3 regions of the Vibrio floridensis genome follow, and region 2 is predicted to be linked to each of the others. Evidence: predicted binding sites of a transcription regulator. Region 2 holds the regulator's gene; each other region holds the start of a gene.
What was found. The regulator CRP, encoded in region 2, controls carbon source genes, mostly activating them, when cyclic AMP is high. The targets are predictions, from matches to a motif close to TGTGANNNNNNTCACA.

Region 1 (7,980 bases), on a different contig from region 2:
TTATTCGGCCTAGCAATTCCGCTAAACTAGCCGCAAGTTCTGCACCTGCTTTGCCGCCGTGATTCGCTCTATTACCACGGATATTCGCAATAGCGTGCAGATGGATCTATGCATCATTGGGAGGTGATATGCATTGTCCTTTCTGTTCAGAAAATGACACCAAAGTAATTGATTCGCGTTTGGTGGCCGATGGTCATCAAGTACGTCGCCGTCGTCAGTGCCTCGCCTGTAACGAACGTTTTACCACGTTTGAAACCGCGGAGTTGTTAATGCCAAAGGTGATCAAATCCAATGGCAACCGTGAGCCGTTCAATGAAGACAAGATGGTTGGTGGTATTCAGCGTGCTTTAGAGAAACGTCCTGTCAGTGCCGATGCAATTGAACTGGCGATCAGCATGATCAAATCCAAATTACGTGCCACTGGCGAGCGTGAAGTGCCGAGCAAAATGATCGGCAACTTGGTGATGGAACAGCTTAAACATTTAGACAAAGTGGCCTATATTCGCTTTGCTTCCGTATACCGTAGTTTTGAAGATATTCGTGAATTTGGTGAAGAAATCGCCAGATTGGAAGATTAACGCAAGGTAACGGTTCACCATGTCGGAATTTACTGCAATCGATAGACAAATGATGCTGCGCGCCATTGCTTTGGCGAAACGCGGCCTCTATACCACCGCACCTAATCCTAATGTTGGTTGTGTATTACTGCGCGACGGCGAAATTGTCGGAGAAGGTTTTCACTTTCGCGCTGGCGAGCCTCATGCGGAAGTGCACGCGATGCGCATGGCTGGTGACAAAACCAAAGGTGCGACCGCTTATGTCACGCTAGAGCCTTGTTCACACTATGGTCGAACGCCCCCGTGTGCGGAAGGCTTAATTAAAGCTGGGGTAAGCCGAGTGGTGTGTGCAATGGAAGACCCAAACCCCCAAGTCGCGGGGAGAGGTTTTGCCATGTTGCGAGAGGCAGGGATCGAGGTATCGGTGGGCCTACTTCAAACAGAAGCAGAAGCACTGAATCCTGCTTTTATTAAGCGAATGAAAACGGGCATGCCGTTTGTTCAACTCAAAATGGCCGCGTCCCTCGATGGTCAAACGGCTTTAGCTAATGGCAAGAGTCAGTGGATCACCTCTCCACAAGCTCGCCGAGATGTGCAACGTTTTCGGGCGCAATCAGGGGCGATTTTGTCCACCAGTAAAACGGTGCTCGCTGACAATGCGTCTCTTAATGTTCGTTGGTCCGAGTTACCTTCGTCTGTGCAACGCGCTTTACCGCAAGAGCAGCTGCGCCAGCCCACTCGTGTTGTGTTAGACAGACAAGCCGAGCTTTCGTCGGAGCTAAAACTTTACCAAACCGAGGGTGAGCGACTCATTGTTGGTCCTAAAGGCGATCTCCCCGCACCTTTGGATGAGCACGGACAGATCAATTTGCCCCAACTGTTCGCGCAACTGAGTCAAACACAGTCAATCAACCATCTTTGGGTTGAAGCGGGAGCAACGCTGGCCGCTGGACTGATAAAACACCATTTGGTGGACGAACTGATTGTTTACCTCGCCCCCAAACTGATGGGCAGCGATGGACGTGGATTGATGGGTGCACTGGGTTTGCAAACCATGTCACACGTGATCGATTTAGATATTAAAGATGTGCGAATGGTTGGGGCGGATATCCGCATCATTGCGCACATCAAAGCAAAAGAAAGTTGATATGTTCACAGGAATTATCGAAGCAGTTGGAACCTTGGCTGCGATTACCCCGAGAGGGGAAGACATTACCGTTACGGTTAATACAGGCAAGCTCGATATGTCGGACGTTAAGTTGGGCGACAGTATTGCCACGAATGGTGTTTGCCTGACGGTGATTGATTTTTCAGACCGTCATTACAGTGCCGATCTCTCGTTAGAGTCTTTAAAGAAAACGGGCTTTGCCAATTATCAAGTGGGTGACAAGGTTAATCTCGAGAAAGCGATGCTGCCTACCACCCGTTTTGGTGGTCATATTGTTTCTGGCCATGTGGATGGCGTTGGTGAAATTGTTGAGCGTAATCAGGTTGGTCGTGCTATCGAGTTTTGGGTCGCAATGCCTGAGAGTTTGAGTAAATACGTTGCGGAAAAAGGCTCAATCACCGTTGATGGGATCAGCTTGACCGTAAATGATCTACGTAAGAACGCGTTTAAACTGACCATCGTTCCTCATACGGGAGACGAAACCACGATTAATGATTTCCAAGTGGGGCGCAAAGTCAACTTAGAAGTGGATGTTCTCGCTCGCTACATGGAACGTTTGTTACTTGGTCAACAAGCACAATCCAATGACGAGTCCCGCATCACCATGGAATTCTTGCAACAGAATGGTTTTGCTTAGTTCACAGAATGTTAGCCCACAGGTTGACACTCGGTAACGATGAATCAGACTAGTGTCTATCAGCGTTTTAGCGCTTAAATTGACAGGAAATATCGCTATGCCAATCAGTACACCCCAAGAGATCATTGAAGACATTCGTTTGGGCAAAATGGTCATCCTAATGGACGATGAAGACCGCGAAAACGAAGGTGATTTGATTATGGCGGCGGAGCACATTACGCCAGAAGCCATCAACTTTATGGCCAAATATGGTCGCGGTTTGATCTGCTTGACCATGACCAAAGAGCGTTGTCAGCGTCTTGGATTACCACCAATGGTGCAAGATAACAACGCGCAATACACCACCAACTTCACTGTTTCCATCGAAGCGGCGGAAGGCGTGACAACAGGCATTTCCGCAGCGGATCGTGCTCGTACCGTTCAAGCGGCAGTCGCAAAAGAAGCCAAAGCGGCAGACTTGGTGCAACCGGGGCACATTTTCCCATTAGCCGCGCAAGATGGTGGCGTGTTGACTCGCGCGGGTCATACTGAGGCGGGCTGCGACCTTGCTCGTTTGGCGGGTTTCGAACCAGCCTCTGTTATCGTTGAAATTCTGAATGACGATGGCACCATGGCGCGCCGCCCTGATTTGGAAGTGTTTGCTGAGCAGCATGGTCTCAAACTTGGCACCATTGCCGATTTGATTGAGTATCGAAACAACACGGAAACCACGATTGAGCGCGTTGCTGAGTGCAAGCTACCCACTGAGTTTGGTGAGTTTGATCTCGTGACCTACCGCGACACCATTGATAATCAAATTCACTTTGCTTTGCGTAAAGGTACGATGGGTGATCAAACACCACTGGTTCGTGTTCACTTACAAGACACCTTTACCGATTTACTGCGCAGCGATCGCAATGCTGAGCGCAGTTGGACGCTTGATAAAGCGATGAAGCGTATTGGCCAAGAAGGGGGCGTTTTGGTGATTCTGGGCAATGAAGAGTCGCCTGAGCTGCTGATCCACCGCGTCAAAATGTTTGAAGCTCAAGACAAAGAAGAGGCACCTAAATTGGCCAAGAAGCAGGGCACTTCACGTCGTGTTGGTGTTGGCTCGCAAATTCTTGCAGACTTAGGTGTGCACGACATGCGTCTACTTTCTTCCAGCAACAAGAAATACCATGCCCTTGGCGGTTTTGGTCTGAACGTTGTTGAGTATGTGTGTGAATAACACCACTTCTAAAAAAACGCAGCGAAAATAACGCTGCGTTTTTTTTAGGCAAAAGTGAAAGAAGAATCGACAGTTGGGCATGTTCAGCTGGATGCAGCTCGGAGGTAATCGATATGCAATGGTGGAAAAAGTGGTTAAAGCGCTACGATGACTGGTGCAAAGAGATGGGATTAACACCTGAACAAAAGCGCAGTTGTGTACCATACAAAAAAGATCCTGCGCGAGAAAAGAAAAGCGATGAAACTGTTTGATACGCATTGCCATCTCGATTTTGATGTTTTCGAACCAGCGCGCTCGCAGCATCTTCAAAGAGGGCTTGAGGTTGGTGTAGAGCGTTTGTTACTGCCATCCGTTGGCCCCGATAACTGGCAAAAAGTAAAAACACTGGCGCAATGGTCTGCAATGCCATCTGAACAGACTCGGCCAGCAATCTTTTATGCGTTGGGCTTTCATCCCTATTATCTGACGGCGGATTATCAGCAAAAACAAAGTGATCTCGTGGCTTTGTTGGACGAGCGTGACGCTCGCTGCGTAGCCATCGGGGAATGCGGTTTGGATGATGGGGTTGAACAAGACGCTGTATTGCAAGAGCAGGCATTGATCTACCAGCTTGATTTGGCCAAGCAGTATCAACTGCCGGTTATATTGCACAATCGGCGATGCCACAATCGACTCATTCAATTAGTCAAAGCAGCCCGGTTGCCAAAAGGCGGCGTTATCCATGCGTTTTCGGGTAGCTATGAGCAGGGAATGGAGTGGATACGTTTGGGTTTTTATCTTGGGGTCGGCGGAACCATTACCTACCCCAGAGCGAACAAAACGCGCCATGCGGTCTGTCGACTCCCCTTAGAAAAACTGCTGCTTGAAACTGATGCGCCAGATATGCCCATCTTTGGCTTTCAAGGAAAGCTCAATACCCCCTCTCAGATTATTCATCCTCTCAATGAGTTGGGTTTGTTGCATAATCAAACAAGGCAAACGATTGCCTCTCAAATCTGGAAAAATAGCAATTCCCTGTTCTCTATCTGTGAATGAAATCTAATAAACGTGTTCAAATGAAATTCCATTCTGTATGTTATTGTGAATTTGCTCACAAATGACAGTGAATTAGCGATGAATCTTATGGGAAAGTGTGAAGGTGGCATTACTTTAATTATTGGGGCATGAGTATAATGGCCCCGCTTAATAGCTCCATTTTGTAACACGCCAATAAATAACTTAATAAGGAAGTCATAAACTATGAGCCTGTTTATGAGCCTAGTCGGTATGGCAGTATTGCTAGGAATTGCATTACTACTGTCAGATAACCGTAAAGCTATCAATCTTAGAACTGTGGCTGGCGCTTTTGCTATCCAATTCATCATCGGTGGTTTCGTTCTTTACGTACCATGGGGTCGTGATCTACTGGCGGGTTTCTCTGCTGGTGTTCAAAACGTGATCGACTACGGTAAAGACGGTACTGGTTTCTTGTTCGGCAGCCTAGTTAACTTCTCAGTTGACGGTATCGGCTTCATCTTTGCTTTCCAAGTACTACCAACACTGATTTTCTTCTCAGCACTTATCTCTGTACTTTACTACATTGGTGTGATGCAGTGGGTTATCAAGATCCTAGGTGGCGGTCTTCAGAAAGCACTAGGTACTTCTCGTGCCGAGTCAATGTCTGCAGCAGCTAACATCTTCGTTGGTCAAACTGAAGCACCACTAGTGGTTCGTCCGTTTGTACCAAAAATGACTCAATCTGAGCTATTTGCAGTAATGTGTGGTGGTCTAGCGTCTGTTGCTGGTGGTGTACTAGCAGGTTACGCATCTATGGGTGTACCTCTAGAGTACCTTGTAGCAGCATCATTCATGGCAGCACCTGGTGGTCTATTGTTCGCTAAAATCATCAAACCTGAAGTCGATACGCCTAAAGAAGATCTAGGCTCAGACATTGACGGCGGTGATGACAAGCCAGCGAACGTTATCGATGCAGCAGCAGGCGGTGCATCAGTTGGTCTACAACTAGCACTAAACGTTGGTGCAATGCTACTAGCGTTCATTGGTCTAATTGCAATGATCAACGGCCTGTTAGGCTGGGCTGGTGGTTGGTTCGGTATGGAAAACCTAACGCTCGAACTGATCCTAGGTTGGGTATTTGCTCCACTTGCGTTCTTAATCGGTGTGCCATGGGAAGAAGCAACATTTGCAGGTTCTTTCATCGGCCAAAAACTGGTTGTGAACGAATTCGTAGCATACCTAAACTTCGTACCTTACGTAGGTGAAAATGCTCAGGTTATTCCAGCAACTGGTGCTGTAATGTCTGAGAAGACTCAAGCAATCATCGCTTTTGCACTATGTGGTTTCGCAAACCTTTCTTCTATCGCGATTCTACTAGGTGGTCTAGGTGGTCTAGCGCCAAACCGTCGTCACGACATCGCTCGTATGGGTGTTAAAGCGGTTGCAGCGGGGACGCTGTCTAACCTAATGGCAGCGACCATTGCTGGCTTCTTCCTGTCTTTCTAATTTAGTTAAGAGAAAGCATTTATAGACGCCGTTTAAATCCGCCCCGTAGCAAGAGATTGCTGCGGGGCGTTTTCAGTTTTTAGCGCCAGTGAAGGTGACGCATTGAGCAAACGTTCACTTGTGTGAGAGGCTGAGTTTTTTTGAGATACAAACCGTTTGCGCTCTATTTGGCACTACAGTTTTGCGATGAAACTCTATAATGTAGTAATCAGACCAGAGGGATTAGGCTTGCTGAGCCAATCACCTGCTGAATAGATGAGTTTGTAAGGGCAATGAAATGCCCAAACATAACAGAGTTGAATAACAAGGTAGGATGCCTTGCTTAACTTCTGATATGCAAGACACCGCAATCATAGATTGTTGTGCCATAGGCCAAATTGGTACTGTGCGGTGACAGGGATAGCAATTGGTAGTTGTAATGATTACCGAGTCTTCAAGGAACCAAGTCCGTTCATCAATGACTGTTTAGCAAAGACCTTTTTTGCTGTTTTATCGTTGTGATGTGAACAGAAAAAGGGGCTGAGTAGTAAAATTTTTGAATATTGATCGGAGATAGAAATGAGCGATTTGAAAGCAGCAGCGCTACGTGCACTGAAACTTATGGACCTAACAACGCTAAATGACGACGACACTGATGCAAAAGTGATCGCACTTTGTCACGACGCCAAAACGCCTGTAGGTAACACGGCAGCGATTTGTATTTACCCTCGCTTTATTCCTATTGCTAAGAAGACACTTCGTGAGCAAGGTACACCAGAAGTTCGCATTGCAACGGTAACGAACTTCCCACACGGCAATGACGACATCGAAATCGCAGTCGCTGAAACCAAAGCAGCGGTCGCTTACGGTGCCGATGAAGTTGACGTGGTTTTCCCATACCGCGCATTGATGGCTGGTGATGAGAAAGTGGGCTTCGAATTGGTTAAGCAATGTAAAGAAGCATGTGGCGACATTCTTTTGAAAGTCATCATCGAAACCGGCGAATTGAAAGAAGAAGCGTTGATTAAGAAAGCATCGCAAATCTGTATTGAAGCGGGTGCAGACTTTATCAAAACATCAACAGGTAAAGTGCCAGTCAACGCAACGCCAGAATACGCACGCATGATGCTTGAAGTGATTCGTGACATGGGCGTGGCTGAGAAAGTTGGCTTTAAACCTGCTGGTGGTGTACGCACTGCGGAAGACGCAGCGGCTTACCTAGCAATGGCAGATGACATCCTAGGTTCTGAGTGGGCGGATAATATGCACTACCGTTTTGGTGCATCTAGCTTGCTAACCAACCTACTAAATACATTAGAAGTAACAGACCAAGTCGCTGATCCTGCAGCGTACTAATTCTAATAACGTCTGAACGTGGTGTGAAAGCACCACGTTACCTTCTTATCCTACTTTTACCATGGCCCATTGGGCTTGGGAGGCTCTAATGTATTTACCTCAAGAAATTATTCGTAAAAAACGCGACGGCGAAGCGCTGACTGCCGACGAAATTAACTTTTTTATCCAAGGTGTGGCGAACAATACGGTCTCTGAAGGTCAGATTGCCGCGTTTGCGATGACCATCTTTTTCAATGAAATGACGATGCCTGAACGTATTGCCCTAACGTGTGCAATGCGAGATTCTGGCATGGTGATTGATTGGAGCCACATGAACTTTGGTGGCCCAATCGTTGATAAACACTCTACCGGCGGTGTGGGCGATGTGACCTCTTTAATGCTTGGCCCTATGGTGGCAGCATGTGGTGGTTTCGTGCCGATGATCTCTGGTCGTGGCTTGGGCCATACTGGCGGTACGTTAGATAAACTGGAAGCGATTCCTGGCTACAACATCACACCAAGCAACGACGTATTCGGTCAAGTGACCAAAGAAGCGGGTGTGGCGATCATCGGCCAAACGGGCGACCTTGCACCA
Region 2 (7,980 bases):
TGGTCATGTCGGCTTTCTCAGCGGAACCGCCCTGCAACCGCGATTTTGGCTAGAAGAAGCGCTGCCCGCCTACTATGAAAGTATGGCGGTTTCTGGATAATAGCGCCCCTGTCGACCGAAAAATCCACTCACGAGCATAGAATAAAGAGGTATTTATGATCGTTCCATGGCAACAAATCAGCCCTGAGGCACTGAGCAATTTGATTCGCGAGTTTGTGCTGCGTGAAGGCACCGATTACGGTGAAAGTGAATACTCACTAGAAGAAAAAATCACTCAAGTACAGCAGCAGTTGGAATGCGGCGAAGCGGTGGTGGTTTTCTCTGAGTTACACGAAACCGTGGATATTCAGTTAAAACAAAAATTCTAGCTGCGCCACACTTTACCGAATCCTATCCCATGACAAGCAAAGTGAACGTGCTATAGTGGGACAAACGATTGCTCCGCGGGAGGCCGATTCCCGCCCAACAGGTAAGTTTGAATACGACAAGGTCTGTCATGTCAGCAAAACATCCCATTATTGCCGTGACTGGTTCGTCAGGAGCCGGCACCACCACCACTTCCGAAGCCTTCCGCAAAATGTTCAATATGATGAGCGTTAAGCCGGCATGGGTTGAAGGGGACAGTTTCCACCGTTTTACCCGTCCAGAGATGGACGTCGAAATTCGCAAGGCAAAGGAACAAGGTCGTCATATCAGCTATTTCGGCCCTCAAGCCAACGACTTTCCGGCTCTGGCGGAGTTTTTCCGCCAGTATGGGAAATCCGGCACGGGCGAAGTTCGCCGTTATCTGCACACCTTTGATGAAGCGGTACCCTATAACCAAATGCCCGGCACTTTTACCCCATGGCAAAAGCTGCCAGAAAATACCGATGTGCTGTTTTATGAAGGGCTGCACGGTGGCGTGGTGGATGGAGAAGTGAATGTCGCGCAACACGTCGATTTCTTGATAGGCATGGTGCCGATCGTCAACTTAGAGTGGATTCAAAAATACGTTCGTGACACGCGAGATCGCGGCCATTCACGCGAGGCCGTGATGGATTCAATCGTACGCTCAATGGACGACTATCTGAATTACATCACACCGCAATTTTCTCGTACGCACATCAACTTTCAGCGAGTCCCGACGGTCGATACCTCCAACCCGCTCAACGCTAAGGGCATTCCCAGCTTGGATGAAAGTTTTGTGGTGATTCGCCTAAGAGGGATCAAAAATGTCGACTTCCCGTATCTACTGGCGATGATTGATGGCTCGTTCATGTCGCGCCACAACACCATCGTGGTACCGGGAGGAAAAATGAGTTTCGCCATGGAGTTGATTGTTCAACCCATCCTACAGCAATTGATTGAAACGGGAAAAATTGGTTAGAAACTCGACAAAGAGAACGATTACTTTTCATACCGTGATCATGTGCACATTTTTGCGTAGAAAATCCGATACTCGGCACGATTAAAATCAAGAAATCGTTTTCGAAAAAGGATACTATTTCAAACCGAAACACAAGATAGCTTGCACCCTTAGTTAACAGCTCTTATTCTAGGAAGCCTATATTAAGGCTTCGCTAAAATATGGATAGCGGCAAGCGTACCCTGCAGAGGAAGTGAGATATTATGGTTCTAGGTAAACCTCAAACCGATCCAACACTAGAGTGGTTTCTTTCACACTGTCATATTCATAAGTACCCATCAAAAAGCACGCTGATCCATGCGGGCGAAAAAGCAGAAACACTTTACTACATTGTAAAAGGTTCTGTTGCGGTACTGATTAAGGATGAAGAAGGTAAAGAAATGATCCTTTCTTACCTAAATCAAGGTGACTTTATTGGTGAACTAGGCCTGTTCGAAGAAGGCCAAGAGCGTACCGCTTGGGTTCGCGCAAAATCTCCTTGTGAAGTAGCAGAAATCTCATTTAAGAAATTCCGTCAGCTCATTCAGGTTAACCCTGATATTCTGATGCGTCTGTCAGCTCAGATGGCAAGCCGTCTGCAAGTGACCAGCCAAAAAGTGGGTGACTTAGCATTCCTAGACGTAACTGGCCGTATTGCTCAGACTCTACTCAACCTTGCTAAACAACCTGATGCGATGACGCACCCAGATGGCATGCAGATCAAGATCACTCGTCAAGAAATCGGTCAAATCGTTGGCTGTTCTCGTGAGACAGTTGGTCGTATTCTGAAAATGCTAGAAGAGCAGAACCTAATTTCTGCACACGGCAAGACTATCGTTGTTTACGGTACTCGTTAATTTCCATTAACGATGAACAATTTCAAAAGCCACTCATGGCAACATGAGTGGCTTTTTTGTTTCACAGAGACAGGTATTGGAAGTCAAGAACGCTACGCTTCAGCAGCAAACTTCCTCCTTCGAGACTAAACCCTCTCAGATTCCGAGTATTAAAATCTCTCGCAGCAAAGCATTCTCGAACCTTCAGGGCGCAGCCCGTTCTCGATTCTGTTAACCATTGGTGCTTTCGAAAATCTTATCGGCAGACGCTTCCACAAACCCTGGGTAAAGCTCACCATTGTCCATCGGGTAACGCTTGGCGAATTCGTAGAAACCACCAGGTACGATCTCACTGCCCTCGCTAAAGTGCACCGCCACTTTGTCGGCCATGGTCGAGGATTGCTCGAGCAACACCTCAGGTGAGCCTTTGACTTCACCACCCACTTCGTTAATGACAAAACCTGCGTTGCGTAAGTGATCATTCACGCCTTTGACCGAGTCCAACGCCTTGAGCTGATTGACACTGACGGTAAAGTGATTGGCACCATAGCCATGAGCCGCCAGCCAAGACGCATATTCACTTTCTTTTGCTAGGGTTTGGTAATCAGCAAACGACAGATCCCATAAACGACCACCGTGTAAAAATGCGCTGTCCTCTAGACGTGAAGCGTCGACTTGCTCCACCAATTTTTCGACGATGGCTTGTAACTCCTCCGAGCATTCATCCACTTTTAGCGCGCTGATAAACACTTTAGGTTGGGTCGGGTCGGGATGCTCAAAGTGCTTGGCAATCAACTTTTTGCTCTTAAACAGGTAATCACCACACGCCACATAGCCTAGCTCTAGAAATGGCTTGGCTAGCGTCTCGATGCCCAGCGGAGCAACATTAAATGTGCGCAAAGCGATGTGGTCGTTGATCAATGGCTCATCTTCTTCTAGCAGTTGATGAACTTTTGCAGCGGAAGGACACAAACGTTGAATATAGTCATTCCATAGCGATTGAAAGAGAACAGCTGGCGTCATAACGCCTCCTTGTTGTTGTAGATTCACGTTGTCGGTTATAGCGTAAATGGAAAAATGGCGATGGCGGTTGCTGTCCAGAGTGCAACCGACATCGCCATCAACCTGTGACGGCGATGACCGAGGTGTAAAAAACCTCACTTATAGTTGGGCCACAGTGACTCAGGCTCGATCCCACTGCACCCTTGGGCGACTAACACGCCCTTATTATTATTTTACAGTTCGATGCCTGGGCTTAACGTTGCAGGGAGTAATGTCTCCTCCCCTTCCATCGAAGCCATTGGATAGGCACAGTAATCCGCGGCGTAGTACGCACTTGGGCGCAAGTTGCCCGACGCACCGGGGCCACCAAACGGTGCATCACCACTCGCGCCCGTTAGCTGACGGTTGCGATTGACGATGCCAGCACGAATATGGTCAACGAAATATTGCCACTCACCATCATCGGTTGACACCAAACCCGCCGATAAACCAAAGCGGGTATCATTAGCGAGCTCAACCGCTTGCTCTAGTGTTTGATAACGCACCACTTGCAGCAATGGGCCAAAGTATTCTTCGTCGGGCAACTCAGCAATGTTGGTGACATCGATAATACCCGGCGTGACAAATGCCGCCTCGCCCGCTTTGGCTTCAATCAAGCTCTCTCCACCAAGCGATTGCAGGTTAGCTTGCGCCGCCAAAATGAAGTTTGCAGCAGCCACCGAAATCTGTGGTCCCATGAAGGGAGCAGGTTCTGCAAATGGCTGATCAACACGTAACTTCTTGGTCGCTTCGACCAAGCGGGTGATCAGTGCATCGCCTTTCTCACCCAATGGGATGTAGAGACGACGTGCACAGGTACAACGCTGCCCGGCACTGATAAAAGCCGATTGGATAATGGTGTAGACGGTGGCATCAAGATCGCCATAGTGATCGGTGATCACCATAGGGTTGTTGCCGCCCATCTCAAGTGCCAGCATCTTGCCCGGCTGACCAGCAAACTGGCGATGCAATAAATGACCTGTGTTGGCACTTCCCGTAAACAGCAAACCATCGATGCCTTTCGATTCCGCCAAGGCAATGCCCGTTTCCTTGCCACCTTGTACCAGATTGATCACCCCTTGAGGCAGGCCAGCCGCTTGCCACAGCTTCATGGCAAGCTCGCCCGTCCACGGAGTTTGCTCAGAAGGTTTAAACACCACCGTGTTACCGGCTAGTAGCGCAGGCACAATGTGACCATTGGGTAAATGACCCGGGAAGTTATACGGGCCAAAGACCGCCATCACACCAAGCGGGCGGTGACGCAAAACAATCTGGTTGCCTGCGGCTTCTTTTTGCGACTCGCCGGTACGCTCATGGTACGCACGAATCGAAATCGCGATTTTACCCGCCATGGCCGCCGCTTCAGTGCGCGTTTCCCAAAGCGGCTTACCAGTTTCTTTGGCGATCACTTGGGCGATCTCTTCACTGTTCTCTTTCACTTGCTCAGCAAAGGCCAACACCACCGCCTCTCGTTCGGCAACGGACAATGTTTTCCAGCCAACAAACGCTTGACGCGCTGCTTTCACCGCCATCTCCACTTGTTCCGCCGTGGCTCCCTTGCCACGCCAAACAACCTGATTGTCATACGGGGAGAGAGAGATAAACTCTTCACCTAAACCTTCGACCCATTCACCTGCAATCCACTGTGTCATCATCTCTTCCTTTCTGTTTACTGCGGCAACATGCGTACGTAGTGACCATCTTCAACGTTCAACGCTTCGGCGACGGCTGGAGATAAAATCACGCTTGATGTTGCTGGGTCATACGCTGCTTTGGCGGCAGTCGCACGAAAATCCTCAAATGAAGTATTGGCAATTAAGAACGCTTTTGAGCTCGAATGTTCACTGATCCGCACTTTCGCACGTACGGAATGGCGCACCGATTCAATATTGCGCAAATCGCATTCCACCGTTGGACCACCATCGAAAATGTCGACATAACCGCGGTTGGTAAACCCTTCTCTTTCCAACAACTTCAACGCAGGTCTTGTGTTGTCATGCACTTGACCAATCACCGCTTGCGCCTCTGGGCTGAGCAGGTTGATGTAGATCGGCAGCTTTGGCATTAAATCGGCAATAAAACCTTTCTTACCGATACCCGTAAGGTAATCCGCCATGGTGAAATCGATTGAGAAAAAGTGCTCTTGCAACCACTGCCAAAATGGCGAATTGCCTTGCGCATCAGAAACACCGCGCATTTCGGCAAAAATGGTTTGAGAGAAACGGTGTGGATGCTCTGCCATCATCAGAAAACGGCACTTAGACATCAGGCGACCATTCAAGCCTTCACGAAACTTCTCGCGCAAAAATAGGGTACAAATTTCGCTACAACCGGTGTAGTTATTACCAAAGGTCAGCAGTTTCACCACATTGTTGACGCCTAATTTCGGCGATGAGTGAACAATCTTGCTGATGTGATACGAGTAAAACGGCACATCCCAGCCAATTGAGGCTTCGATACCTGTAGTTCCCGCAACCTCACCCGTTTCACTGTCAAAACCGACCATCAGATAGCCTTCGTCACCGGGTTCGGTCACATTGGCTTTGGCAAAACTGTATTCAGAATGTTTGATTCGATTGGTTAACAGCTCTTCGTTAACCGGTAGAGAAGTGAATCCATGCCCTGACTCAACAGCGCAGGTGTGCAAAGATTCATAGTCCGACATTGCAATAGGGCGAACAACTAGCATCAATACTCCCTCCAGATGCACATACCCAAACGAATTGACGTTGCAGGTAGGCGGTAAGTGAGTTCATCCCATCAGCATAGATAGACTATGTGATTAGGGGAACGAGCATAGCCAACGCGCCTGCAACTTCAAATAGTAAGGGGATAGAAGGCCCTAGGTTCTATGCGTTAGCTCCTAGGAAAGGCATCGAACATTCACCCGCTTCCATGGGTGAATGTTCGGCATAAGCAGCGCTTAGACTAGAGAAGCGATCGCTTTGTCTAGCTTCGCGAAACCTTCTTCGATTTCTTGTTTAGTAATGACCAGTGAAGGGGTAAAACGCACCACGTTTGCGCCCGCCACCAACACTAATAAACCTTCTTTGCCTGCAGCCACCAACACATCACGAGCACGGCCTTGCCATTGTTCATTCAGTGCGGCACCAAGCAATAATCCCTTACCACGGATTTCAGCGAAGATTTGGTACTTCTCATTCAGTTTAGCTAATCCTTCACGGAACCACTGTTCACGTTCTTTCACGCCTTGTAGCGTTTCAGGTTTAGACACTTCTGTGACCACAGCCTCTGCCACGGCACAAGCCAATGGGTTACCGCCATAGGTTGAACCATGCGTACCCACTTTTAGGTGTTCAGCCAGTTTCGCCGTGGTGAGCATAGCCCCGATCGGGAAACCTCCACCAAGCGATTTGGCCGTGCTGAGAATATCGGGCGTGACACCCAGACTTTGGTAAGCATAGAACTCGCCCGTACGGCCATTGCCCGTTTGCACTTCATCAAATACCAGCAGCGCATTGTGTTTGTCACACAGTTCACGCACGGCTTGAATGAATTCCGCTGTTGGTGGAATGATGCCGCCTTCGCCTTGTAACGGTTCCATCATGACCGCACAGGTACGGTCTGAAATGTGTGCTTGCAGTGCTTCAATATCGTTGTAAGGAAGGTGAGTAACGTCGCCCGGTTTCGGACCAAAACCATCCGAGTACGCCGCCTGACCACCCACCGTCACGGTGAAGAAAGTACGGCCGTGGAAACCCTGTTTGAACGCGATGATTTCTGATTTTTCTGGGCCATAAACGTCTGCAGCATAACGGCGCGCCAGTTTCAGTGCCGCTTCATTGGCTTCCGCGCCTGAGTTGGCAAAGAACACACGTTCAGCAAAGCACACTTCGGTTAGTTTTTTTGCCAAACGCAACGCTGGCTCATTGGTCATCACGTTGCTCAAATGCCAAAGCTTACCCGCTTGCTCTGTCAGCGCATTCACCATCACTGGGTGACAATGGCCTAAACAGCTCACCGCAATACCACCAGCAAAGTCGATATACTCGTTGCCGTTTTGGTCCCAAATTCGAGAACCCTGCCCTTTAACTGGAATCATCTCCATTGGGTTGTAACAAGGCACCATCACCTCATCGAACAATCCACGCTCTACTTTCATTTCCACTGTCATTACACATTCCTTCTCGATACCGCAGCAGATAGCGAATTACGCCGACTTTCACTGTTCGGCAAATAATGTCTTGCTTTTACGCTTATGCGGCATTGTATTTACAATTAATTAACGATTTCAATAGTGAATTATTCTTTTTGGTTCGGGGTATAAATGTTGATAGTCACTATTAATGACTATTTATGCATCAAGTTGGTAAATTATTGAAGTACTTTTTTAAAAAGCGCAGAAGCTTACTGATGTAGTAAGAAAAATGAAAACAGAATGCAGAACGGTGCGAATAGTTTTTCACTCATCGCAAAAGCAAAAAAAGATGAAGAAAATGTTAAAAAAAGTGATCGAGATCAGGCTTAGCGCGCTAAAAAGTTCGCCAGTAGTTGGTGCCCTTGCTCAGTTTTGATCGACTCAGGGTGGAATTGCACCGCATCAATCGCCAGTGTTTTGTGCTGATAACCCATGATTTCGTCCATGCTGCCATCGGCATGGGTTGTCCATGCGGTGAGCTCAAAACACTCTGGTAGCGAGCCATTTTCCACCACCAGTGAGTGGTAACGCGTCACAGTCAGTGGATTGTTTAACCCTTT
Region 3 (7,980 bases), on a different contig from region 2:
GCCTTGAAAGTATCTCAGGTGGTGAAATCCGTATCGGTAATCAAGTGGTGAACGATTTACCGCCGAAAGATCGTGGTATCGCGATGGTGTTTCAGAATTACGCGCTTTACCCCCATAAAACGGTCTTCGATAACATGGCCTTTGGTTTGAAAATGCAAAAGCGCCCTAAAGATGAGATTAAACGACGGGTTGAAGAAGCTGCAGAAAAATTGGAGATTACCGATCTTCTTTATCGAAAACCGAAAGAAATGTCTGGTGGACAGCGCCAACGTGTAGCTGTGGGGCGTGCGATAGTGCGTAAGCCTGATGTTTTCCTTTTTGACGAACCGTTGTCCAATCTTGACGCAAAATTGCGTGTGTCGATGCGCGTAAAAATTGCTCAACTACATCAATCGCTCAAAGAAGAAGGCAATCCTGCAACCATGATCTATGTGACGCACGATCAAACAGAAGCGTTGACGCTAGGAGATCGCATTTGCGTATTGAATCAAGGCAAAATCATGCAGGTGGATACGCCTGCGAACCTTTACAATTTTCCAGCTAACAAGTTTGTAGCGAGCTTCATTGGCTCTCCTGCCATGAACCTAATTGATACCGTGATTCGCGAAGAGAATGGCCAACTTTACATTGAAATTGGCAATGAGATTCGCATGTTTATTCCAGTGGAAAAGCAGAAGTTGTTGAGCGAATACATCGACAAACCGGTCTGCTTTGGTATTCGTCCTGAACATATCCGCGTTGCTGCACCTGGTGACAAAATTAACGCCGTTGAGGGAATATTAACGGTGGTCGAAAATATGGGTAATGAGAAATATCTCTACTTTAAAGTGGGTGGTAAAGAGTTGATCGCCAGAGTGAACGATCAAACCATCACGACCGCAGATATCGGTAAACCGATGCGCTTTAATCTCAACACTGCGTTTTGCCATATTTTTGATTTCTACAGTGAAAAGAACTTAACCAACATCCGGGAATAACCACCGGATTATGGTAGATAGAATGCTGTTATTTTGAATCCGATGCCTAGATGGTTATCGGATTTTTTGTAAATTTTCCGAAATCTTGCTTGTTCATAGAAAGAAAAAAAAGCCGATCGATTGATCGGCTTTTGAGTGTTGTAACTATTATCTAAAATCGGGAGTATTTAATACCCCATCAACTGCAAGAGATTCTCTGCGGTGGTGACCGCTTCTTTACGGTTGGCGATATTGAGTTTTTGGTACAAGTTGCGGATGTGGGTTTTGATGGTGGTGCCCGCCACATCGAGCTCTTGGGCGATCTGCTCGTTACTAAAGCCAGAATAGATCAAACCCAGCACTTGCCACTCTCTTTGTGTCAGTGGGCTGGTGCGCACTAACTCAGGCACATTCGGGTGGGTGACCAGTTTCTCGACAAATTCTTCGTCAAAGTGAACCGAACGGCTGCGCTGATTGGAAGAGATGTCTTTCATCAATTGCAGCGCGCGGTGGCGTTCTAAGTCACCCAGCTCATGGCGGTTGGTGAGTTTTTCCAACAAGGTGCCAATCGTCGCGCCATCAATCAAGAAATTACCGACCATACCAGTTTGGTTAGTGAGCTGCAGTGCTTCCTTAAGCAGCACTTTGGCTTGATTTTCATCTTTCTGATGAACAGCGAAAATTGCCTCAATGATCAGGTTACGGTTGCGATCGGTGACTAAATTCGCTTTCTCAGCCTCACTTTGCAAGAAATCCAAGGCTTGGCGCGCTTGGTCGTATTGACCAAGGTTGATGTGAGCACGAGCGATATTGCGCCACTGTAATTGGCAGAAGTGGTTGCAGGCATTTTCAGGACGCACTGCCGTGTCTAGCCACTCTTGAATTGCGTTGAGTTTGCCTTTCGCTTGCCAGTATAGGATCAGTGAAAGTGAAGCATTGGCGGTCCAATCCACGTGGTAGGTGGACTGCTTCATCAAATGTTGAATGTGTTCGATGAACTTGCCTGCGCGATCGAGCTCGCCACGGCCAATCGCAATGCGAGCCAGCATCGAATAACTGTGCAAGTGTTTACTTGGCGCGTGATTTTCCAGAATTTGCAGCCCTTTGTAAGCGCACTCTTCGGCTTCGTCCAAACGGTTCCAACACCACAACACTTGCGCTCGTACGCGCAGTAAGAACTCATGCAAAGGCACATGTTGAAGCTGCTGCTCCTCAATCAGACGGAAGGCGGAATCTTGCAGCTCAAACGCTGCTTGCACATAGCCTTGCGCGATGAGGATTTCGCTTTGCTGCAAAATCGCCCACAGCGCTTGGTGGTAAACCTGGTATTGGCGCGCCAGCTTTTCGGTTTGCTGCATCATTGGCAGAGCGCGATCAAGGCGGCCAATCACGTGGTTCACTTCCCCTACGACTGAAGTAGCGACGATGCGGCTGCGGTAAACCGTGCTATCCAGTTGGCTTAATGCCAGTTCAGCCAGCTCGAGGGCTTTTTCTGGATCGTTGCTGTTGATCGCTACCTGAGCAAGTAATGCATTCGCTTGGCCTTGGTATTGGATATCAAGATCAATATTGCGCTTTTTGTGCTCATTTTCTGCTTCGGCCAGTAAGGTGCCCACTTGGTTGTAGCGGTGCTGACTTTGTGCAAGCCAAGCGCGGAGCATGGTCAGTTTTGGGTTGCTGAACAGCAGATCTTTTTCCAGCAGATTGATGGCGGATTCCAGAGTAGATAGCTCACCTTGGTTGAACATTTTCCAACCAAACTCGTTGAGGATCTCCGCCACCAGTTCTCCGTCATACGCTTTTTGGGCGTGACGAATCGCTTGATGCGGGGATTTTTGTTTCAACCACGCGATGGCAGCATTGCGGTTGAGCTCCTGCTCCTGTTGTGGAATACGCGCTTGACGCTCGTGAGACAAAAACTCGCCAAACAAGTTGTGGAAGCGGAACCAGTTTTGCTCCCCTTCAAGCGGGTAGATGAATAAGCCGTAGCGGTTGAGAGATTCAATCATCCCCAATGCATCTTCACGCTGGGTGAGAGCGTAAACCAGCTCATCGTTAAAGTGATCGAGCACTGACACCTGCATCAAGAATTTGCGAGTATCGGCATCGAGCAAGTCAAACACCTCTTCCACCAAATAATCCCAGAGATGAGCATGATTAAACTGGGAAACCGATTCGGCCGATTGCGCTAAGGTGCGTTTTTGATGCTGTGCTTGAAGGGCGATCAGTTGCAATGCCGATGGCCAGCCTTCCACATAGTTACGCAGATTATTCGCGGTATCTTCATCGATGCCATCGGCGACGCGCTGGTTGAAAAATCGTGTGGTCTCTTCGGTGTCGAAGGCCAACATCTCATTGCCAATCTCAATCATCAGATCGCGCACACGCAAGTTGGCTGTGCCCAGAGGTGGGTTGGCACGGCTGGTGACCACAAGGGTGAGGTTGTCTGGCATGTGTTTTAGGAAGAAACGCATCGCTTCGTGCACTTCTTCGTTGTTGATCACGTGGTAGTCATCCAGTACCACATAGCACTCTTGATGAAAGTCGACCATCTCAGCGAACACATCGCTAAACAGCGAGCGCAGGGAGGAAAACTGGCGCTTTTCTGCTAATTTTTGTGCATTGTTGCAGTTGCCATTAGTCGCTTTATTGAGTGCTTGCAGCAGGTAGTTAATGAAGCGGAAACCGTCGTTATCACTGTCATCGATGCTGTACCAACCCACGTTGGTTTTGTCTGCCAACCATTGTGCAGCCATGGTGGTTTTTCCGTAGCCAGCGGGAGAGCGGAACAGCACCAACTTATAGTAAGGGGCTTGTTGCAGCAGCTCTAACACTCTCGGGCGGACAATCGCATTATGCAGTCGGCCTGGACGTGTGAGTTTTGAAGGAATCCACATTCTAATACTTCCTTTTTATATTGGGTTTTTCATGGCAGAAAAACCGGATGTAGCCAGCGAACAAAAATTAGACAAAATGCTCGAATTGCTGGGCATGTTACGTTAAAGAAATCACCTCAGACTTTGATCCACTTCCTAATTCTCAAGAGTTGATGGTTTTGACGCCAACTACGCCCCAATTTTGTGAATTTGATCTATAAATTCTCCATCTGAATCGTTAAGTAAGAATGGCATTGCGCAATATTTTGCAACATTTTTCATAAACCAAAACTTTATTGTGATCGAATTTACAAAAATGGATTTTCTAAAATCGCTCTTCAACCTGGGCGTCATATTTGCCATCTAGAGTTATTAGTTGATGGCTGTGATCTCAATCACTGCAATCTGGTGTCTGAGTGGGAAAGGTGGGAGACGGATCACTAACAGTCCCCCAATCCCCCCTCTACGCCCTTGCCCCTCCTCCTGTAGAGGCTGAAAACTAGGAGGATGTTTATTCATTGCCATCCATGCACGATGTATCGCAGATGGATTAGAACCAAAAGTGAGATTTCGGTAATGAAACCTACTCAACAGAAACAGTTCGACAAAGTGTCGTTCCAAGAAAGTGTTAAAAAACACCTGTCAGCAACCTATGCACACACGCTTGAAAACGCAGATAGCCGCGCTTGGTATCTTGCAATGGGCCGTGCGTTAGCTGAGCTGACAACTTTTGATTTGCTTGCAACAGAGACAGACAAAAAAATCGTTGAAGCGAAAAGCGTCAACTACCTATCGCTTGAATTCTTGATTGGCCGTTTAACCGGTAACAACTTGATCAGCATGGGTCTGTACGAGCAGATCACCGAAGCGATGGCAGAGCTTGGCCAAAACCTAACGGATCTTCTTGAAGAAGAACGCGACCCATCATTGGGTAATGGTGGTCTAGGCCGTCTAGCAGCGTGTTTTATGGATTCTTTGGCGGCGCAAGAGTTCCCAACCGTGGGTTACGGCTTGCACTACGAATACGGTCTATTCAAACAATCCTTTGAAGCAGGTCGTCAAAAAGAAGCGCCAGACGCATGGCGCGGTGTAGAAGGCTACCCATGGGAAGTAGCTCGTCCTGAATTGGCTCAAGAGATTGGTTTCTACGGTCATGTTGAAGTCATCAACGAAGGTGGCAAAGAGCGCCGTCAGTGGGTACCAGGCATGCATGTTAAAGCCATGCCATGGGATCTACCGATCGTAGGTTACGAAAGCGATACTGTTTATCCGCTACGTTTGTGGGAATGTCAGGCGATTGCGCCATTCTCACTAGAGAGCTTCAATAACGGTAACTACTTTGAAGCGCAGCACGCACTGATCGACGCGGGCAACATCACCAAAGTACTTTACCCGAACGACAACCACGAAAAAGGCAAAACGCTACGTTTGATGCAACAGTACTTCCACAGTGCAGCATCGGTACGCGATATTCTTCGTCGTCATGAAGCGGCTGGCCACACATTGGCTTCGCTACCAAACTTTGAAACCATTCAGTTGAACGACACGCACCCAACCATCGCGATTCCTGAGTTGATGCGTATTCTGATTGATGAAAAAGGCCTAAATTGGGATGAAGCGTGGGCGATCAGCTCGAAGACATTTGCTTACACCAACCACACGCTATTGCCAGAAGCATTAGAAACGTGGAGCGAATCTCTGATTCAGCACCTACTTCCTCGTCACATGGAAATCATTTACGAAATCAACCACCGCTTCCTACAAGAAGTGCGTGCGAAGTGGCCTGGTGATGTTGCGAAGCAGCAGAAGCTTTCTATCATCCAAGAAGGTTTCCACCGCATGGTTCGCATGGCAAACCTGTGTGTGATTGGCTCTTACGCAGTCAACGGTGTAGCAGCGCTTCACTCTGAGTTGGTTAAACGTGACCTATTCCCAGAGTTTGATGAGCTTTACCCAACACGTCTACAAAACGTGACAAACGGTGTAACTCCACGTCGTTGGTTGAAATTCTGTAACCCAGGTTTGTCTGCACTGATCTCTGAGAAGATTGGTACGGATTGGCCTGCGCACCTAGAGCAGCTAGAAGGTGTTGCCAAGTTTGCTGATGACGCGAAATTCCAGAAGGAATACATGGCGGTTAAGAAGGCGAACAAAGAGCGCCTAGCGAACTGGGTGAAAGAGAACATGAACATCGATCTCGATACTAATGCGATCTTCGATGTGCAAATCAAGCGTCTACACGAGTACAAGCGTCAGCACCTAAACATGCTGCACATTTTGTCTCTGTACCACCGCCTACTGAACGATGCGAACTTCGACATGGCGCCACGCGTGGTGTTCTTCGCAGCGAAAGCGGCACCGGGTTACCACCTAGCGAAAGAGATCATTTTTGCGCTGAACAAGATTGCAGAGAAGATCAACAACGATCCACGTATCGGTAACAAGCTAAAAGTGGTCTTCATTCCTGATTACCGCGTGAGCATGGCTGAAATCATCATTCCAGCGGCGGATGTGTCTGAGCAAATCTCAACCGCAGGTAAAGAAGCATCCGGTACTGGTAACATGAAGATGGCACTGAACGGTGCGTTGACTATCGGTACTATGGACGGTGCGAACGTTGAGATTCGTGAAGAAGTGGGCGATGACAACATCTACATCTTCGGTCTAGAAGTGGATGGCGTAGAAGCGCTGAAAGCGAAAGGGTACAACCCATTCGACTACTACAACGCAGACCCACTACTGAAAGCGTCGATGGATCTTCTTCTTGGTGAAGAGTTCACTCCGGGTCAACCTGGCCTACTACGAGCGACCTTCGATAGCCTACTCGATGGCGGTGACCCGTACCTATGTCTTGCAGACTTCGCTTCCTATGTGAAAGCGCACGAAGCGATGGACAAACAGTACCGCGATCAAGCCGGTTGGGCGAAGAAAGCGATTCTGAACACCGCTTTGGTTGGCAAGTTCAGTTCAGACCGCTCCATTCGCGATTACGTGAACAACATTTGGAAACTCGAAGCTGTTCACCGTTAATCAACAAAACCAAGGTAGCCCAATGGCTGCCTTGGTCCTTTATCTACAGATAATGACTAGCAGCAAATAAACCCTACATTGAAGGTTTTCAGAAGTACCTTCGGAGAGAGCGATGAAAGAACAAACAGCATTAAAGAAAGTCGCAGAAATGGCACGATTAGCTGACAGCTATGTCAGCGCTTGGGGAGACGAAGCATTGGTCTCCGAAGAAACGCTACGCCGCCTGCTCAACTCTCTTGGCTATGACACTAGCAGCGATGAAAAACTACTGGCTTCAGCTGAGAAAAAACACAAGAAAGACGTATTAGCGCCAGTATTGGTATTGCGTGATGGCGATCCGGTGGAAGTGGAACTGAATCTTGGCACCAGTGCGCGTGAAAGCGAGTTCAACTGGCGTTTAGAAACAGAACAAGGAGAGGTACTGGAAGGCTATCTTCAGTCACAGATTGTTCGCGATGAACGTGCCGAGGGTGGCCCTCTAGTGTTTGCCCTGCCAAAAGATTTGGCTTGGGGTTATCACAAACTATACGTGAGCCGTAAGCGTCGTAAAGCACCGTATGAAATGGCGTTGATCATCACGCCACGCGCTTGTTTCAAACAAGATTCTCTAGAGTTGAACAAAAAGCTCTGGGGCCCAAGTATCCAGCTTTACACCCTACGCACCCAGCACAACTGGGGTATCGGTGATTTCGGCGATCTTAAATTGCTGGTGAGTGACATCGCATCTCGCGGCGGTGATTTCATCGGTCTGAACCCGATCCACTCGCTATTCCCTGCCAACCCAGAAGGCGCTAGCCCATACAGCCCATCGTCTCGCCGTTGGTTGAACATTCTTTATATCGATGTGAGCTCTGTTCCTGAGTTTGCGCTCAGTGCGGAAGCGCAACAGAAAGTTGGCAGCGCCGAATTCCAGCAGCGCCTGCAAAAAGCGCGCGAATCACATTGGGTGAACTACACCGAAGTGGCAGAGCTGAAAATGAGCGTATTGCCACTGCTGTTTGCGGAGTTTAAAACTCGCCATCTCGACAAAAACAGCGATCGTGCTCGCGCGTTCTTAGAGTTTGTGGAAGAAGGTGGTGACAGCCTCGTGCACCAAGCGGCGTTCGATGCATTGCACG

Region 1: a site for CRP is predicted at 4,649-4,664, ahead of LZU85_RS07635 (NupC/NupG family nucleoside CNT transporter). Genes of this name have one in related genera too.
Region 3: a site for CRP is predicted at 4,217-4,232, ahead of LZU85_RS01215 (glycogen/starch/alpha-glucan phosphorylase). Genes of this name have one in related genera too.

The regions. Positions count from the first base shown of each region.
Region 1 covers NZ_JAKGCY010000003.1:291,696-299,675, reverse strand. Annotated here, with positions in the region: gene nrdR (transcriptional regulator NrdR) at 129-578, shown strand; gene ribD (bifunctional diaminohydroxyphosphoribosylaminopyrimidine deaminase/5-amino-6-(5-phosphoribosylamino)uracil reductase RibD) at 598-1,704, shown strand; gene LZU85_RS07655 (riboflavin synthase) at 1,706-2,362, shown strand; gene ribBA (bifunctional 3,4-dihydroxy-2-butanone-4-phosphate synthase/GTP cyclohydrolase II) at 2,460-3,569, shown strand; gene LZU85_RS07645 (DUF5363 family protein) at 3,683-3,820, shown strand; gene LZU85_RS07640 (TatD family hydrolase) at 3,807-4,604, shown strand; gene LZU85_RS07635 (NupC/NupG family nucleoside CNT transporter) at 4,809-6,071, shown strand; gene deoC (deoxyribose-phosphate aldolase) at 6,630-7,406, shown strand; gene deoA (thymidine phosphorylase) at 7,495-7,980, shown strand, end outside.
Region 2 covers NZ_JAKGCY010000012.1:99,015-106,994, reverse strand. Annotated here, with positions in the region: gene LZU85_RS16430 (hydrolase) at 1-100, shown strand, start outside; gene LZU85_RS16425 (YheU family protein) at 156-368, shown strand; gene LZU85_RS16420 (phosphoribulokinase) at 497-1,366, shown strand; gene crp (cAMP-activated global transcriptional regulator CRP) at 1,609-2,241, shown strand; gene LZU85_RS16410 (DUF1338 domain-containing protein) at 2,452-3,243, opposite strand; gene astD (succinylglutamate-semialdehyde dehydrogenase) at 3,456-4,913, opposite strand; gene astA (arginine N-succinyltransferase) at 4,931-5,950, opposite strand; gene LZU85_RS16395 (aspartate aminotransferase family protein) at 6,185-7,396, opposite strand; gene LZU85_RS16390 (aminodeoxychorismate/anthranilate synthase component II) at 7,747-7,980, opposite strand, start outside.
Region 3 covers NZ_JAKGCY010000001.1:289,532-297,511, forward strand. Annotated here, with positions in the region: gene LZU85_RS01205 (ABC transporter ATP-binding protein) at 1-977, shown strand, start outside; gene malT (HTH-type transcriptional regulator MalT) at 1,145-3,853, opposite strand; gene LZU85_RS01215 (glycogen/starch/alpha-glucan phosphorylase) at 4,409-6,862, shown strand; gene malQ (4-alpha-glucanotransferase) at 6,975-7,980, shown strand, end outside.